One region of the Mesorhizobium sp. M0615 genome, then DNA from elsewhere that is predicted to be linked to it. Evidence: predicted binding sites of a transcription regulator. Region 1 holds the regulator's gene; the other holds the start of a gene.
The links. The regulator HrcA, encoded in region 1, represses chaperone genes, less so after heat shock. The targets are predictions, from matches to a motif close to GTTAGCACTCNCNNNNNGNGAGTGCTAAC.

Region 2: NKI46_RS04710 (co-chaperone GroES) is a predicted target of HrcA. The motif match lies at 3,042-3,070, and genes of this name have one in related genera.

The regions. Positions count from the first base shown of each region.
Region 1 is NZ_JAMYQI010000003.1:392,130-399,874, forward strand. It holds gene NKI46_RS07125 (PQQ-dependent sugar dehydrogenase) at 1-1,287, opposite strand, end outside; gene NKI46_RS07130 (hypothetical protein) at 1,393-1,593, opposite strand; gene hrcA (heat-inducible transcriptional repressor HrcA) at 1,630-2,715, opposite strand; gene rph (ribonuclease PH) at 2,864-3,580, shown strand; gene NKI46_RS07145 (VOC family protein) at 3,771-4,181, shown strand; gene rdgB (RdgB/HAM1 family non-canonical purine NTP pyrophosphatase) at 4,181-4,828, shown strand; gene hemW (radical SAM family heme chaperone HemW) at 4,828-5,985, shown strand; gene NKI46_RS07160 (hypothetical protein) at 6,054-6,425, shown strand; partial or broken gene NKI46_RS07165 (low molecular weight protein tyrosine phosphatase family protein) at 6,429-6,751, shown strand; gene NKI46_RS07170 (hypothetical protein) at 6,865-7,053, opposite strand; gene NKI46_RS07175 (hypothetical protein) at 7,061-7,246, opposite strand; gene rsmI (16S rRNA (cytidine(1402)-2'-O)-methyltransferase) at 7,419-7,745, shown strand, end outside.
Region 2 is NZ_JAMYQI010000002.1:385,545-393,289, reverse strand. It holds gene NKI46_RS04720 (trimethylamine methyltransferase family protein) at 1-621, shown strand, start outside; gene groL (chaperonin GroEL) at 934-2,562, opposite strand; gene NKI46_RS04710 (co-chaperone GroES) at 2,627-2,989, opposite strand; gene NKI46_RS04705 (hypothetical protein) at 3,237-3,500, shown strand; gene NKI46_RS04700 (DUF1488 family protein) at 3,497-3,763, shown strand; gene NKI46_RS04695 (hypothetical protein) at 3,806-3,997, opposite strand; gene NKI46_RS04690 (hypothetical protein) at 4,005-4,214, opposite strand; gene NKI46_RS04685 (DUF3168 domain-containing protein) at 4,432-4,839, shown strand; gene NKI46_RS04680 (ester cyclase) at 4,846-5,232, opposite strand; gene NKI46_RS04675 (hypothetical protein) at 5,512-5,772, shown strand; gene NKI46_RS04670 (response regulator transcription factor) at 5,855-6,520, shown strand; gene NKI46_RS04665 (ATP-binding protein) at 6,504-7,745, shown strand, end outside.

The sequences.
Region 1 (7,745 bases):
AAGCGCACCGTCCCTGGCCACCGCGACGCCGACCGGCCGGCCCCAGACGGCGTCGTCGGAGAGGACGAAGCCGGTGATGAAATCCTGGTACTCGCCGGTCGGCTTGCCGTCGCTGAATCTCAGCCGCACCACCTTGTAGCCGGTCCTCATACCACGGTTCCAGGAGCCGTGCAGGGCGACGAAGGCGTCACCCTTGTACTCTGCCGGGAAATTGCCGCCGTCATAGAAGGCGATGTTGAGCGGCGCCGAATGCGCCTGCATCAGCACGTCGGGCACGGTGACCGAGCCGGCGAGGTCTGGGCGCGCGCCCTCGTGACGCGGGTCCTCGTTGGCGCCGATATAATACCAGGGCCAGCCATAGAAGGCGCCGTCCTTGACGGAGGTGGCATATTCGAACGGCACATCGTCGCCGAGACCGTCGCGCTCGTTGACGACACACCACACCGCGCCGGTCGCCGGCTGCACGGTCATGCCCGAACAATTGCGCAGGCCGGTAGCGAGGATGCGGCCATTGTTGCCGTCGGGGCCGAAGGCCAGCACGTCGGCACGGCCATCCTCGGAACCCCAGGTGGCGCCGAGTGGCTGTGATTTTGCCCAGGCGTCAAGGCCGCTATTCGGTGCCTTCCCCATGCCCTCCGCGACGTTAGATCCGGAGCCGACCGAGAGATACAGCGTCTTCCCGTCCGGCGAGAAGGCGATATCGCGGGTCCAGTGGCCGCCGGTAGGGATGTCGGAGACAATCGTCTCCGGTTCGCCGGAGGCTTTAAGGTCGCCGTCGCGATAGGCGTAGCGGACCACGCTGTCATTGTTGGCGACGTAGACCCATTGCGGCTTGTCGCCAGGCGGGTAGAAGGCGATGCCATAGGGCTGGTTGAGATTGTCGGCAAAAATGCCCTCTTCGGCCGGCTTCGCGCTACCCTTGGCCAGCCGATAGACGCGGATCTGGTTGGCGTCACTGTCGGCGACGAACAGGTCGCCGTTCGGCGCCACGCGCACGACCCGCGGATTGGAAATGCCGGAAGCAACCAGTTCGGCCGAAAACCCAGGCGGCAGGACGGGCTTCGCGCCCTCGGGCCGATCGCCAAGGCCGGCGCTGTTGGAGGCGGATTCGGTGATGTTGGGCTTTTGCAGATCATCCGGCCTAATCAGCCGGCGCACACCTGGCTTGTCGGCCTTCCAGTCGCCGAAAGCGTCCTTGCCGGTCAGCAGCAGTTGATCAGCCTGCTGGGCGAAGGCGCTGGTGGCCAGAAGCAGGGCAAGGCCTGCGAAGCCGGCAATCCGGATCATGCTGTTCTCCTCGAACTCGCGCCGTCGGCGCGTCACGACAAGGGAGATATTGTGCGGCCGCCGCAAAAGAGAAGCGTGCGCGCGCAGATTCGACGAGAGAACCGCTCAACTTTCCTCTTCGACGTCCAGATCGTCGTCGAGACGCTTTTCCAATTCGACAAGATCTTCCGGCAGCGGCAATCCCATGGCGCGCATTTCGCGCAGTTTTTCGCGCAGCTGCTCCTGGATTTCGTGCTCGTCCTCCGGCTGGTTGACCATTTCTTCGAGCAGCATGCTGATCTGGGCCTTGAACGATTCAAGCGCCATTCTGCGCCCTCCTTTACGGTGATCACGGCTTCGGAATTATCTTAACATCCGGGTAATCAATTGGGCCGTGTAGTCGACCATCGGCACGATGCGGGCATAATTCAGCCTGGTCGGGCCGATGACGCCGAGCGCGCCGACGACGCGGGCGTCCTTGTCGCGGTAAGGTGCCACGACCAGCGACGAGCCGGAGAGCGAGAACAGCTTGTTTTCCGAGCCGATGAAGATCCGCACGCCGGGGCCGTCCTCGGCGAGGTCGAGCAGCTGGATCAGCCCGTCCTGCGTCTCCAGATCCTCGAACAGGTGGCGCAGCAATTCGATATCGGCCTGGGCGGTGACGTTTTCGAGTAAATTGGCGCGGCCGCGCACGATAAGGCGCGCCGGCAGGCCGCTGTCGGCGCCGGCCCACACCGCCAGGCCTTTCTCGACCAGGTCCTGCGACAACGTGTCCAGCGCTGCCCTGGTCTCGTCCTTGATGCGGGCGATCTCGATGCGCGCCTCGGCGAGCGTGCGGCCCCTGATATGGGCGTTGAGGAAGTTGGAGGCCTCGTGCAGCTGCGAGACGGTGATGCCGGCCGGCAGGTCGACGACGCGGTTCTCGACATCGCCATTCTGCGACACCATCACCGCCAGCGCCTTGGTCGGCTCGAGCTGGATGAACTCGATGTGCTTCAGCGCCACCTCGTTCTTGGTGGCGAGCACCAGGCCGGCGCCGCGCGACATGCCCGACAGCATCTGGCTGGCCTCGGTCAGCATGTGTTCCAGCGTCGCGCCCGAGCCGGAGGCGCGCACCTGCGCCTCGATGACCCGGCGTTCCTCGTCGGAGAGATCGCCAAGCTCCATGAAGGCATCGACGAAGAAGCGCAGGCCGGTCTGGGTCGGCAGGCGCCCGGCCGAGATGTGCGGGGCATAGATCAGGCCGAGATGCTCGAGGTCGCTCATCACGTTGCGGATGGTGGCCGGCGACAGCGACGACGGCAGGATGCGCGACAGGCTGCGCGATCCCACAGGCTCACCGTCCTTCAAATAGGATTCGACGATGCGCCTAAAAATGTCGCGCGAACGCATGTCGAGCGATTGCAGCGCGGGCGCCAGCAGACTGGGTTCGGTGACTGCCTTGGTCATTCGAGCCAAAAACCTCCGGCCCAAGGATATAGACTTCCATCGCTCCCGCGCAACCCGGCGTCTATATGGGGCCTTTTCCTTTGCGCCATGGGCTGCATGCGTCTACAAGCCGCCGACGCAACCGTAAAAAGAACAGAAAGAGGCCTCGATGCGCCCTTCCAAACGCCAAGCCGACGAAATGCGCGCCATCTCCTTCGAGCGCGGCGTCTCCAAACACGCCGAGGGCTCGTGCCTGGTGAAATTCGGCGACACGCATGTGTTGTGCACGGCGAGCCTGGAGGAAAAGGTGCCGGGCTGGATGCGCAATTCCGGCAAGGGCTGGGTGACGGCGGAATACGGCATGCTGCCGCGTTCGACCGGCGAGCGCATGCGCCGTGAAGCCTCGGCCGGCAAGCAAGGCGGCCGCACGCTGGAAATCCAGCGGCTGATCGGCCGCTCCTTGCGCGCCGTTGTCGACCTGCAGGCACTGGGCGAACAGCAGATCACCGTCGACTGCGACGTCATCCAGGCCGATGGCGGCACCCGCACGGCCTCGATCACCGGCGGCTGGGTGGCGCTCTACGATTGCCTGCGCTGGATGGAAGCGCGGCAGATGGCCAGTGTTGCCAAGGTGCTGAAGGACCATGTCGCGGCAATTTCCTGCGGCATCCATGACGGCCAGCCGGTCATCGACCTCGACTACATCGAGGATTCATCTGCCGGCACCGACGCCAATTTCGTCATGACCGGCAAGGGCGGCATCGTCGAGATCCAGGGCACCGCCGAGGGCGAGCCTTTCTCGGAAGGGCAGTTCGCGGAGCTGATGGGCCTTGCCAAGAAGGGCATTCAGCGGCTGGTGAGCTTGCAGCAGATGGCTGTGGCTTGATTGAATTTAACGTGATGACGTCGGCGATCCTTCACACCCCCCTCTGGCCTGCCGGCCATCTCCCCCGCAAGGGGGGAGATCAGAGGTCGCTACCGTTTTCGCCAACCATCAACGTTGAGACGCCGCCAGCGGAACTGCCAATCTCCCCCCTTGCGGGGGGGATGCCCGGCAGGGCAGAGGGGGGTGCCTGATGCAACCCTCCGCTATTCTTGAGTCAGCGCTTTACGTCACGGATCTCGCCGCTGCCGAAGCCTTCTACTCCAACGTCCTCGGCCTCCCTCTCCTCGGCAAGGTCGACGGCCGCCATCTCTTCTTCCGCTGCGGCCCGGGCGTGCTGCTCATCTTCAACGCCGAAGCCACCAAAATCCCGCCGGCGCCCGATGCGCGGCTGAAAGTGCCGCCGCATGGCACGGTCGGCGAGGGCCATCTCTGCTTTGCCGCAAGTGAGGATGAACTCGCACAGTGGAAGGCGCAACTTGAGGCGAAAAACATCGCCATCGAAAGCGAATTCGAATGGCCGCAGGGCGGGCGCTCGATCTACATACGCGACCCCTCGGGCAATTCGATCGAATTCGCCGAGCCAAGGATCTGGGGCCTTTGATGCATTCTCTCGATGGAAAGAAGATCGTCGTTGCCAGCCACAATGAAGGCAAGCTGCGCGAATTCGCCGATTTGATGGGTCCGTTCGGCTTCGAGGCGAAGTCGGCCAAGGACTACGGCCTGCCGGAACCGGAGGAGACCGGCACCACCTTCGAGGAAAACGCCTACATCAAGGCCTTCGCCGCGGCTAAGGCGACCGGCCTGCCGGCGCTGTCGGACGATTCGGGCCTGTGCGTCGACGCGCTCGACGGCGCCCCCGGCGTCTACACCGCCAATTGGGCCGAAGCTCCCGATGGCAGCCGCGACTTCGGGATGGCCATGCAGCGCACCGAAGTGGCCTTGCAGGAGGTCGGCGCCGCCAAGCCAGCGCAGCGCAAGGGGCGGTTCGTCGCCGTCATCTGCCTGGCCTTCCCCAATGGCGAGGCTGAATATTATCGCGGCGAAGCTGAGGGAACGCTGGTGTGGCCGCCGCGCGGCGAACTGGGCTTCGGCTACGACCCGGTGTTTTTGCCCGACGGTTTCGACAAGACGTTCGGCGAGATGAGCGCTGAGGAAAAACACGGCTGGAAGCCCGGTCAGCCGACGGCGCTGTCGCACCGCGCCCGCGCCTTCCAGAAATTCGCCCGCGCCAGGTTAGGCTCAGCTTAATGTCGCTGGACCGCAGCCCGGGCTTCGGGGTCTACATCCATTGGCCGTTCTGCGCCGCCAAATGCCCGTATTGCGACTTCAACAGCCATGTCCGTCACCAGCCGGTCGACCAGGAGCGCTTTGCCCGCGCCTTCGAGAACGAGCTGAAGACCATGAGCGAGCGGACCGGGCCGCGCGAAGTGACCAGTATCTTTCTCGGCGGCGGCACACCGTCGCTGATGCAGCCGCAGACGGTGGCGGCGGTGCTGGACGCCGTGGCGAAGAACTGGACGGTGCCCGACGGCATCGAGGTGACGCTGGAAGCCAATCCGTCCTCGGTCGAGGCCGAGCGATTTCGCGGCTACCGCGCCGCCGGCGTCAACCGTGTGTCGCTCGGCGTGCAGGCGCTGAACGACAAGGATCTGCGCTTCCTCGGCCGGCTGCACAATGTCGACGAGGCGCTGCATGCAATTGGCCTGGCACGGGACATATTCCCAAGACTTTCCTTCGACCTGATCTACGCCCGCCCCGGCCAGACGCTGGACGACTGGCAGGCGGAGCTCGAACAGGCGATCGGCCATGCCGCCGACCATCTGTCGCTCTACCAGCTGACCATCGAGGAAGGCACGCCGTTCCATGCCCTTCATGCGGCGAACAAATTCATCATCCCCGATAATGACCGGGCCGCCGATCTCTATGCGCTGACGCAGGAGATCACCGCAGCGCATGGCCTGCCGGCCTATGAGATTTCCAACCACGCCAGGCCGGGCGCCGAGAGCCGGCACAATCTGACCTATTGGCGCTATGGCGAATATGTCGGCGTCGGACCGGGCGCGCATGGCCGCTTTATCGAGAACGGCCACCGCACCGTGACGATCGCCGAGCGGATGCCGGAGACCTGGGCCAATCTGGTGGAGGCCAGGGGCCATGGCGTCACCGGCGGCGAGATCCTGACGCGCTCCGAAGAGGCCGACGAGTTCCTGCTGATGGGGCTGAGGTTGGCCGAAGGCATCGACCTTTCCCGCTACGAGGCGTTTTCCGGGCGCGGCCTGTCGAGCGCCCGGCTGACCGTGCTGCAGGATGAGGGGCTGGTGGCGCCGATCGGCAATGCCAGGCTACGCGCCACGCCAGCCGGCATGATCGTGCTCGATGCCGTGGTGGCGGATTTGGCGCGGTGAGCCCACAGGGCAAATGGCCGGGCTGTTGGACGATTTATCGGCTTGAGCAAGGATGTTAGAAAGTCGACTTGTTGAACCGCTGGCGTGCCAGCGCCGCATCCGAGGTGACTCCTGCGATGACGTTCCTGATCCACGAGACCTTGATGACATTGAACACGGATGATGTGTTCGAGTTTGGATTGACCGAAATCTTGAGATCTCCAGAGCAAGACGACCTCTTTGAGGCTCAGGCGATTTTCATCAGGAACGCAACGGTCACATCGAAACTAAAATTGACCCACTTGAGCGAATTCAGCGTTGTCCTCAGTTTCATAACATATATTGGAAATAAGCTTCGCGGAATCGCCAAGGATGAGTTGCTCGAGTTTGATCTGAATGGACTCACATTTGATCAGTACATCCCTCTCAGCAAAAATCTGCGTAAGATCTGGGATGAGTAGTCGGTGAAGAACGTCCTGTTCGTCTGCAGCCAGAACCGCTTGCGCAGCCCGACCGCCGAGCAGGTGTTCTCCAAACGTAGGGATATCGAGGTCGAGTCGGCCGGCACCAATCACGATGCAGACACGCCGCTGACGCATGAACTGGTCGCCTGGGCCGACATCGTCTTCGTGATGGAAAAAGCGCACCGCACCAAGCTGCAGAAGAATTCAAGGAGAGCCTGAAGAAGGCCCGCGTCATCTGCCTCGACATCCCGGATGACTACGGATCCATGGATCCGGAGTTGATCGACCTTCTGAAGGCACGGGCTTCGCGATATCTCGATTGAACTATGGGGGCTTCGTAACCACGCGTTCGTCATCCTCGAGTCTGCGCCGCGTCGCTTCGCTCCTTGCTCGCCCGTGATGACGAAGTGAGGGTGGTCCTCGCCAATCGCGAAGGTCAAGCGTCGTGCTTGAAGCGGCGCTTGCCGCGGTGTTTCTCGGCATGCGCCTCTCCGGTCCGGGCCGGCTTGGCGTCGCTCTTGTCCCGGCGGACGCTGTTCTGGTCGTTCATCGGATGCGGCGGCGCGCCTTCGCGGGCGCTCTTCGTTTCAAGACGGGTGATGAAGATATCGAAACGATTGGGCATCGTACGGTCAGTGCTCCGTCGTGCTGTCCGGTTTGTTGTCCGAAAGCCTGACATTCGTCGGCAAGGCGGTGGCCGTCCGACTGGCCAGGCCGGTGTCGCTTTCGGCGAGCGCACGCTTGCCCTTTCGCGCAGTGAAGCGCTTGCGCTCGGCATAATAGGGCTCGAAAACGTCCTGCAATTCCAGGCTGTCCATCCTGTCCTCCTCCTCAAGAGACTCAGGTATTCAATCCGCCAGCCACGCTTTCGTTCCCCACTGTGGCAAAGACATGGCCGCCGGGTTACATCGGCGTCAGGTTTGGCCCGACGTTCGGGAGTTTTGCAACCCGGCGCGCGCCATGCCAAACAGGGCGAAATGGAGAGACCCGGTGACCGGCGAGAAACGCAGCTATGTGATCGGGCAGACCGAGGTCGCAGTCCGGCCGCTGGCGCCGGCGCTGTATCTGGTGGCGACGCCGATCGGCAACCTCTCCGACATCACGCTGCGCGCCTTGGAAACGCTGGCTGCCGCCGACATAGTCGCCTGCGAGGACACCCGCGTCTCACGCGTGCTGCTCGACCGCTACGGCATCCGCAGGCGCACAACCGCCTATCACGAACACAATGCCGGCGAGGCGGGACCGAAGCTGATCGCAGCACTCGAGGCCGGGCAGAGCGTGGCGCTGATTTCGGATGCCGGCACGCCGCTGATCTCC
Region 2 (7,745 bases), on a different contig from region 1:
TCCAATGTGGACATGAAGTCCGGCGCACCGGCCTTCGGCACGCCCGAGCACGTCAAGGCGACGCTGGGCGCCGGCCAGCTGGCGCGCTTCACCGGCCTGCCTTGGCGGTCCGGCGGCGGCAGTGCGGCCAACATTTCCGATGTGCAGGCGGCGCACGAGACGCAGTTCGCGCTGTGGGGCTCGGTGCTTGCCGGCGCCACCGTCTGCATCCATGCCGCGGGCTGGCTGGAGGGTGGCCTCAGCGTCTCCTACGAGAAGCTGATCACCGATATCGAGGCATTGCAGACGGTTGCCGAACTCTGCGCTACGACCCCCGGCGACGAGGATTCGATCGGCTTCGAGGCGATCGCCGAAGTTCAGCCGGGCGGGCATTTCTTCTCCGCCGGCCACACCATGACGCGCTACCGCACCGCCTTCTACGAGCCGCTGGTCGCCGACTGGTCGAATTTCGGCAGCTGGACGCAGTCCGGTTCGAAGTCGGCCACCGAGCGCGCCACCGGCATCTGGAAGCGGACGCTGGCCGACTTCCAGCCGCCGGCGTCGGCCGTTGCCACATCCGATGTACTCGACGAGTTCATTGCCCGCCGCACCGAAGAGGGCGGAGCGTTGCCGGTGTCGTGAGGTTGGCAGCCGTCAAATCGGCCGCTTGTCGCCGGTCTTCGACGGCTCGCGGCGAATCGGCCCGGCATCGGCCTGCCTGTGCTTGTCGGCGGAATCCGGCGGATGCGATCGAAGCGGCTCTCCTCCGCCGGCTTGGTCGCGGATACAGCGTATGGCTTCGGGGCAAATGTGATCATCTGTCGATCTCCGTGTCGTTGCTGACTGGTCTTGACTGACTGACGGAAATTCCTGGCTCGCCGGGGAAATGTCCCCGGCAGTCTGTTCTGATTTATGCCCGCCCAGATTCCCAGGCGGGCAATTTTCGGGCGATGGTCAGTAGCCGCCCATGCCGCCACCGCCGCCCGCAGGCGCCGCATCCTTGGCCGGGATGTCGGTGATCATCGCTTCGGCGGTGATCAGAAGGGCGGCGATCGAGCCGGCGTCCTGCAACGCGGTGCGCACCACTTTCGCCGGATCGACGATGCCGGCCTTGATCATGTCGACATAGACCTCGTTCTGGGCATCAAAGCCCTGATTCTGGTCCTTGCTGTCGGACAGCTTGCCGACGACGATCGAGCCTTCGACGCCGGAATTCTCGGCGATCTGGCGGATCGGGGCTTCAAGCGCCCTGAGCACGATCGAAATGCCGGCGGTCACATCGTCATTGGCGCCGGTCAGGCCGGCCAGAGCCGATCTTGCGCGCAGAAGCGCCACGCCACCGCCGGGCACGATGCCTTCTTCCACCGCCGCGCGCGTCGCATTCAGCGCGTCGTCGATGCGGTCCTTCTTTTCCTTCACTTCAGACTCGGTGACGCCGCCGACGCGGATCACGGCGACGCCGCCGGCGAGCTTGGCCAGCCGCTCCTGCAGCTTCTCCTTGTCATAGTCGGACGTGGTCTCCTCGATCTGGCCCTTGATCTGCGCGATGCGCGCCTGGATGGTCGCCTTGGTGCCTGCGCCGTCGATGATCGTGGTGGTGTCCTTCTCGATCAGTACGCGCTTGGCGCGGCCAAGCATCTCGATGGTGACGTTTTCGAGCTTGATGCCGAGATCCTCTGAAATCATCTGGCCCGATGTCAGCACGGCGATGTCTTCCAGCATCGCCTTGCGGCGATCGCCGAAGCCCGGCGCCTTGACGGCCGCGACCTTGAGGCCGCCGCGCAGCTTGTTGACGACCAGCGTCGCCAGCGCTTCGCCTTCGACGTCTTCCGAGATGATCAGCAGCGGCCTGCCGCTCTGCACCACTGCTTCGAGGATCGGCAGCATCGCCTGTAGATTGCCGAGCTTCTTTTCGTGGATGAGCACGTAAGGCTCTTCCAGTTCGACGCGCATCTTGTCGGCATTGGTGACGAAATAGGGTGAGAGATAGCCGCGGTCGAACTGCATGCCTTCGACGACGTCGAGTTCGGTGTCGGCGGTCTTGGCCTCCTCGACGGTGATGACGCCGTCATTGCCGACCTTGTCCATCGCCTTGGCGATCATGGCGCCGACGCTGGCATCGCCATTGGCGGCGATGGTGCCGACCTGGGCGATCTCGGCCGACGACTTGACCTTCTTGGCCTTCGCCTTGATGTCCTTGACCACGGCGGCGACAGCCTGGTCGATGCCACGCTTGAGGTCCATCGGGTTCATGCCGGCGGCAACCAGCTTGGCGCCTTCGCGCAGGATCGATGCGGCCAGCAACGTGGCGGTGGTGGTGCCGTCACCGGCGAGGTCGTTGGTCTTCGAAGCCACTTCACGCACCATCTGCGCGCCCATGTTCTCGAACTTGTCAGCAAGCTCGATTTCCTTGGCCACCGTCACACCGTCCTTGGTGATGCGCGGCGCGCCATAAGCCTTGTCGATGATGACGTTGCGGCCCTTGGGGCCGAGCGTGACCTTCACCGCATTGGTGAGGATCTCGACGCCGCGCAGCATGCGGTCGCGCGCGTCGGTGGCGAATTTGATTTCCTTGGCAGACATTTTTTTCAATCCCGTTGGTGTGGTGAAGCAAGCGGCTCGCCGGAGCCTGGCAAAGCCAGGCCGGTCAGGCAGCCTTCTTGGCTTTGACGCTCTTCTCGGTGACGACCGTCCCGCTCTTGCCGATAGCGGCCGTCTCGCTCTTGTCGATGACGCCCATAATGTCGGCTTCCTTCATGATCAGCAGGTCCTCGCCGTTGATCTTGACCTCGGTGCCCGACCATTTGCCGAACAGGATGAAGTCGCCGGCCTTGACGTCGAGCGGAACAAGCGCGCCGTTTTCGTCGCGTGCGCCCGGCCCAACGGCGATGACTTCGCCTTCCTGCGGCTTTTCCTTGGCATTGTCGGGAATGATGATGCCGCCCTTGGATTTGACATCGCCTTCGGCGCGCCGGATGACGACGCGGTCGTGGAGTGGCCGAAACTTCATGAGAACTTCTTTCTGGGGCCGGCATAGGCGACCGCGCCGTTCTTATAGGCGTGTTGGCACTCGATAGATAGGAGTGCCAAAAATTATTCGTGGCCAAAATTAAATATTAAAAAGTATTATGATGTCTGCAGGGTTCGAAACGTCGCGAGGCGCCTAGATATTTCAAAAAATTGAATTTCGAGGCAAAAGTGACTATTTATATCGTAAGTTCGATTTCACAATTTCAGGCACGAAGGAGATTTAGGCGATGGCCGAAGGCAATCAGAGCATCATGGAAAAAGCTGAAGCCCGCTTCATGGACAAGCAGAAGAAGACGGCCGAGCGCAACAAGGCAACCTCCGACTACATGTCCGAAGCGAGGGCCAGGGAGATCAAGACAGCAAGGCTCAGGGAATTGCGCCTGGCTAAGGAAGAGGCCGACCGCGTCGCGGAAGCCTTGAACCCGACACCGAAGAAGAAGCGGGCGACAGTCAAGAAAGCCGCCGCCGCGCCGAAGGGGGGCACGTCATGAGCCTGACATTCCCCAATCCAAGCCGCTTCTATGACGAGGCCGGCAAGCGCGTCCGCTTTGTCGGCCATGACGGCATGTTCCAGATTTCCTTCTCTGTCGCCGCCGATGCCCTCTCTAAGGCGCCATCAGGGACGGCGACCGCGGAAGCCACCTATCTGGCGGCCTTCGATACCGCGTCCAGCTCCATCCATGACATTGCCAGCAAGGCCTACGCCCGCACCCGCAAGAGCATTTATGTGCTCACAGCCGCGGATTTCGGCTAGCGCGCGTTCGTCTTGCATCAGAGCGGCTGAGATCAGCGTGCGTCAGGACGTGCGGTCGGCTTTTGCCCGCCGCTTGACGTCCCGGCTGTTCAGGCGGTCGGCCATCGCTTCCGCATCGCGCAAATTCATGGCCACCATCACCTGTTGCTTAAGATCGACAGGCTGGCCGGTGAAGATGTCGAAGATAGTCCAGCTCTCGGGCTCGTCCATGCGCAACGCGTAGCGGTTTGCCATATCGGCATCAGGCCTTTGACATGAAAAATGCCGCCGCCAGGATCAGGATTGTCCAGGCCACCACCGACAGCTTCAAGGCCAGGCCGCCGTGCATTGAAAGTATCTCGCGCATGCGCAGGGCCACGGTCCTCTTCGACAGGGCGGGTGCTGCCGCAATCGCGACCGGGGGCTTGACGCCAAGCTTTCCAAAAGCCGGCAGCAGCGGTGGCGTTCGCATGAAATGACCTCGAATTGCCGGAGAAAACAGGGCTCCTCATAACACCCTTCTTGAAACTCCCCGCATGCCAAATAGAACCCGGTCCGTGAAAGGGCCATGCCGCCCGATTCGCCGCCTTCCATCAGGCGGATCGTCATCTGGCGAAATCCGTGCAACGCGGTTAGGTTGCGCGCGAAACTGAGGTTGTTCAAAGCGTGACAGGCGAACGGAGACGACGATGACGGCGCCCGGCGATTTGCTGCAAGCCTTGTTCATGAGATTGAAGAGCGATGCCTCGCTGACGGCGCTGCTCGGCGGCGCCGGGTTGCGCGAGCAGGCGGCCGACAGTGCCGCCTTCCCTTATGTGACCTATGGCAGGACCAGCGCATTCGATCTGGACACCGGCGCCGACAATGATGACGACCAGCTCATCACGCTGCATGTCTGGTCGAAGGCGCAAGGCGAGGCCGAGACGCGTCTGATTATGGACAGCATCCGGGCGCGCCTTGACGGCGCCGCTTTCGCCACCGGCTCGCGCGACCAGACCCACCTGTCGCTGGAGTTCGCCGAGGCCCGCTACGACGAGGACCTGGCGCTCTACCACGGGGTGCTGCGGATACGCGCTCTCACCGAACAAAGTGATTGAAGCAACCTAGATCTGCGCCTGGATCTCGGCCTTGTCGATGACTGACCACACCTCGCGGATGCGACCCTCTCCGAATTCGTAGAAAACATTCTCAGCGAACGACACGCGCTTGCCGTTCACCGGCAGGCCGAACAGCACGCCCTTGGGATGACAGTCGAAATGCAGGCGCGCCGCCACGCGCGGCGGCTGGCAGACCAGCAGTTCGATGTTGAAGCGGAGGTCGGGAATCGCCTCGAAATCGCCTTCGAGCATACGGCGATAACCCGACAGGCCCAGCATTTCGCCATTGTGCTGCACCTCGTCGCCGACAAAGTCTCCAAGTTTCGCCCAGTCCTGGGCATTCAGGCAAGCGATATAGCCCCGGTAAAGGTCGGCAAGGTGTTTATCCGTCATGGCGCACTCCGATGATTTGACGTTTTCCCGCGCTATTTAGGGCGGCCCCAGAATGGTCTCGCCTTGACCTGTTCCCAATCTGGCTGCGAATTGAGAACCTGCGCGCAAACACCATAGCCGCGCAGCCGGTTTTCCGGTTATGAATCCATTGCCCGGTCTGAGGGACTGGGCGGTAGGATCGCATTCATTCGTTGCGCGCGCAGGGGGTATTGCGGGGATGGATTTTCACCCGTTCACCGTTCATTTCACGTTCAGCACAGTTGCGTTACAACGCCGACCATGAAAACGCTTCGCTCTCATGTCAGAACCGCGATACTGGCGCTCACAGCGGCCGGCCTGTTGGCGTCGCAAGCGACGCCGGCAGCCGCGGCGGATTGCTACGCGATCGGCCAGCAGGTTGCCGAGCAGAATGGCGGCACGCTGGCCAAGGCTTCGCAGACGACGCGTGGCGGCCAGGAGGTCTGCGTCATCGTCGTGCTTGTGCCGGGCAAGGACGGCCAGCGTCCGCGCCGCTCCGAGATCGTCGTCCCGGCGAACTGATCCAATCTTCCCCCTTGCAGGGCTCGTTTCCCAGACCACCGGAATCGGCCTATATCTGACACATCAACAGGCCTGACCGATCATGCGCGTACTCGTCGTCGAAGATGACAAGGATCTCAACCGGCAGCTGGCCGACGCGCTGGTCGATGCCGGCTATGTCGTCGACCGCTCCTATGACGGCGAGGAGGGGCATTTCCTCGGCGACACCGAGCCCTACGATGCCGTCGTGCTCGACATAGGCCTGCCGCAGATGGACGGCATCAGCGTCGTCGAGCGCTGGCGCCGCAACGGCCGCAAGATGCCGGTGCTGATCCTGACAGCGCGCGACCGCTGGAGCGACAAGGTGTCGGGCATCGATGCCGGCGCCGACGACTATGTCACCAAGCCGTTCCACATCGAGGAGGTGCTGGCCAGGGTGAGGGCGCTGATCCGCCGCGCCGCCGGCCATGCCTCGTCCGAGCTCACTTGCGGGCCGCTGCGCCTCGACACCAAGGCCTCCAAGGCCGATGTCAACGGCGTGCCGCTGAAGCTGACCTCGCATGAGTTCCGCCTGCTGGCGTATCTGATGCACCATATGGGCGAGGTGGTGTCGCGCACCGAGCTGGTCGAGCATCTCTACGACCAGGATTTCGACCGCGATTCCAACACCATCGAGGTCTTTGTCGGCCGGCTGCGCAAGAAGATGGGCATCGACATGATCGAAACCGTGCGCGGCATGGGCTATCGCATGCGTGAGCCGGAGGCGTAAGGCGGAACCGCTCCCCATACCAGCAAGGAAGCCTTTTTCGGCGCGGCTCTGGCCGCGCTCGCTGGCCTTCCGCGTCATCGGATTTTCCACGATCTGGGCGATCCTCACCCTGATCGTCATCTTCACTCTGATCACCACGCTCTACCGCCAGGCCAGCGAGCGCGGCTTCGACAGCCTGCTGTCGGCGCATCTGTTCAATCTGATCGGCTCGGTCGGCGTTTCCGAATCCGGCCAGCTCACCGGTGCTCCCGACCTTGGCGACCTGCGCTTCTCGGAGCCGAATTCGGGCTGGTACTGGTCGGTGGAGCCGGCTTCCGAAGGCGTGCACGGCAACCTTCATTCGTCCTCGATGACCACGACGATCCCGTCGCCGACCGTTGCCGAGGTGCCTTTCAATTCCAGTTTCCAGCGCAGCTATTCCACCGACGGCATCGGTGACGAGGAACTGCAAGTGTTCGAAAGCGAATTCGTCCTCGATGCCAAGAACCGCGCCGCGCGCTTCCGCGTAATGGGCAACAAGACCGAGCTCGAGCACGAGATCGCCACCTTCCAGGGCCGCCTGTTGACCTATCTCAGCCTGTTCGGCGTCGGCATGATCGCCATCAATGCGATCGCCATCCTGCTCGGCCTGCAGCCCTTGCGCCGGGTTCGCAACGCGCTTGCCCAGGTGCGCGAAGGCACGGCGCAACGGCTCGACGGCCAGTTTCCCGCCGAGATCGAGCCGCTCGCCAACGAGACCAATGCGCTGATCGAAAACAACAAGCGCATCGTCGAGCGTTCACGCACGCAGGTCGGCAACCTCGCCCATTCGCTGAAGACGCCGCTCGCAGTTTTGATCAACGAGGGCCGGGCGCTCGGCGGCGCCAAGGGCCAGCTCATCGCCGACCAGGCGGCGTCGATGCAGAAACAGGTCGACCACTACCTGCAGCGGGCACGGGTCGCGGCGCAGCGCGACAGCGTCGTCTACCGCACGCCGGTGACGCCGCTGGTGCAGCGCATGGTGCGCGTGCTGCAAAAACTCAAGCCTGATGTCAGCCTGTCGCTTACGCTGCCGGCGGCCGACATCGTCTTTGCTGGCGAGCGCGAGGATTTGGAGGAACTGGTCGGCAACCTCCTCGACAATGCGATGAAATGGGCAAGGAGCACTGTTGCCGTATCCGTCACGCCGGCCGCAGCCGGCCTGTTCGAGCTATCGATCGAGGATGACGGTCCCGGCATCCCCGAG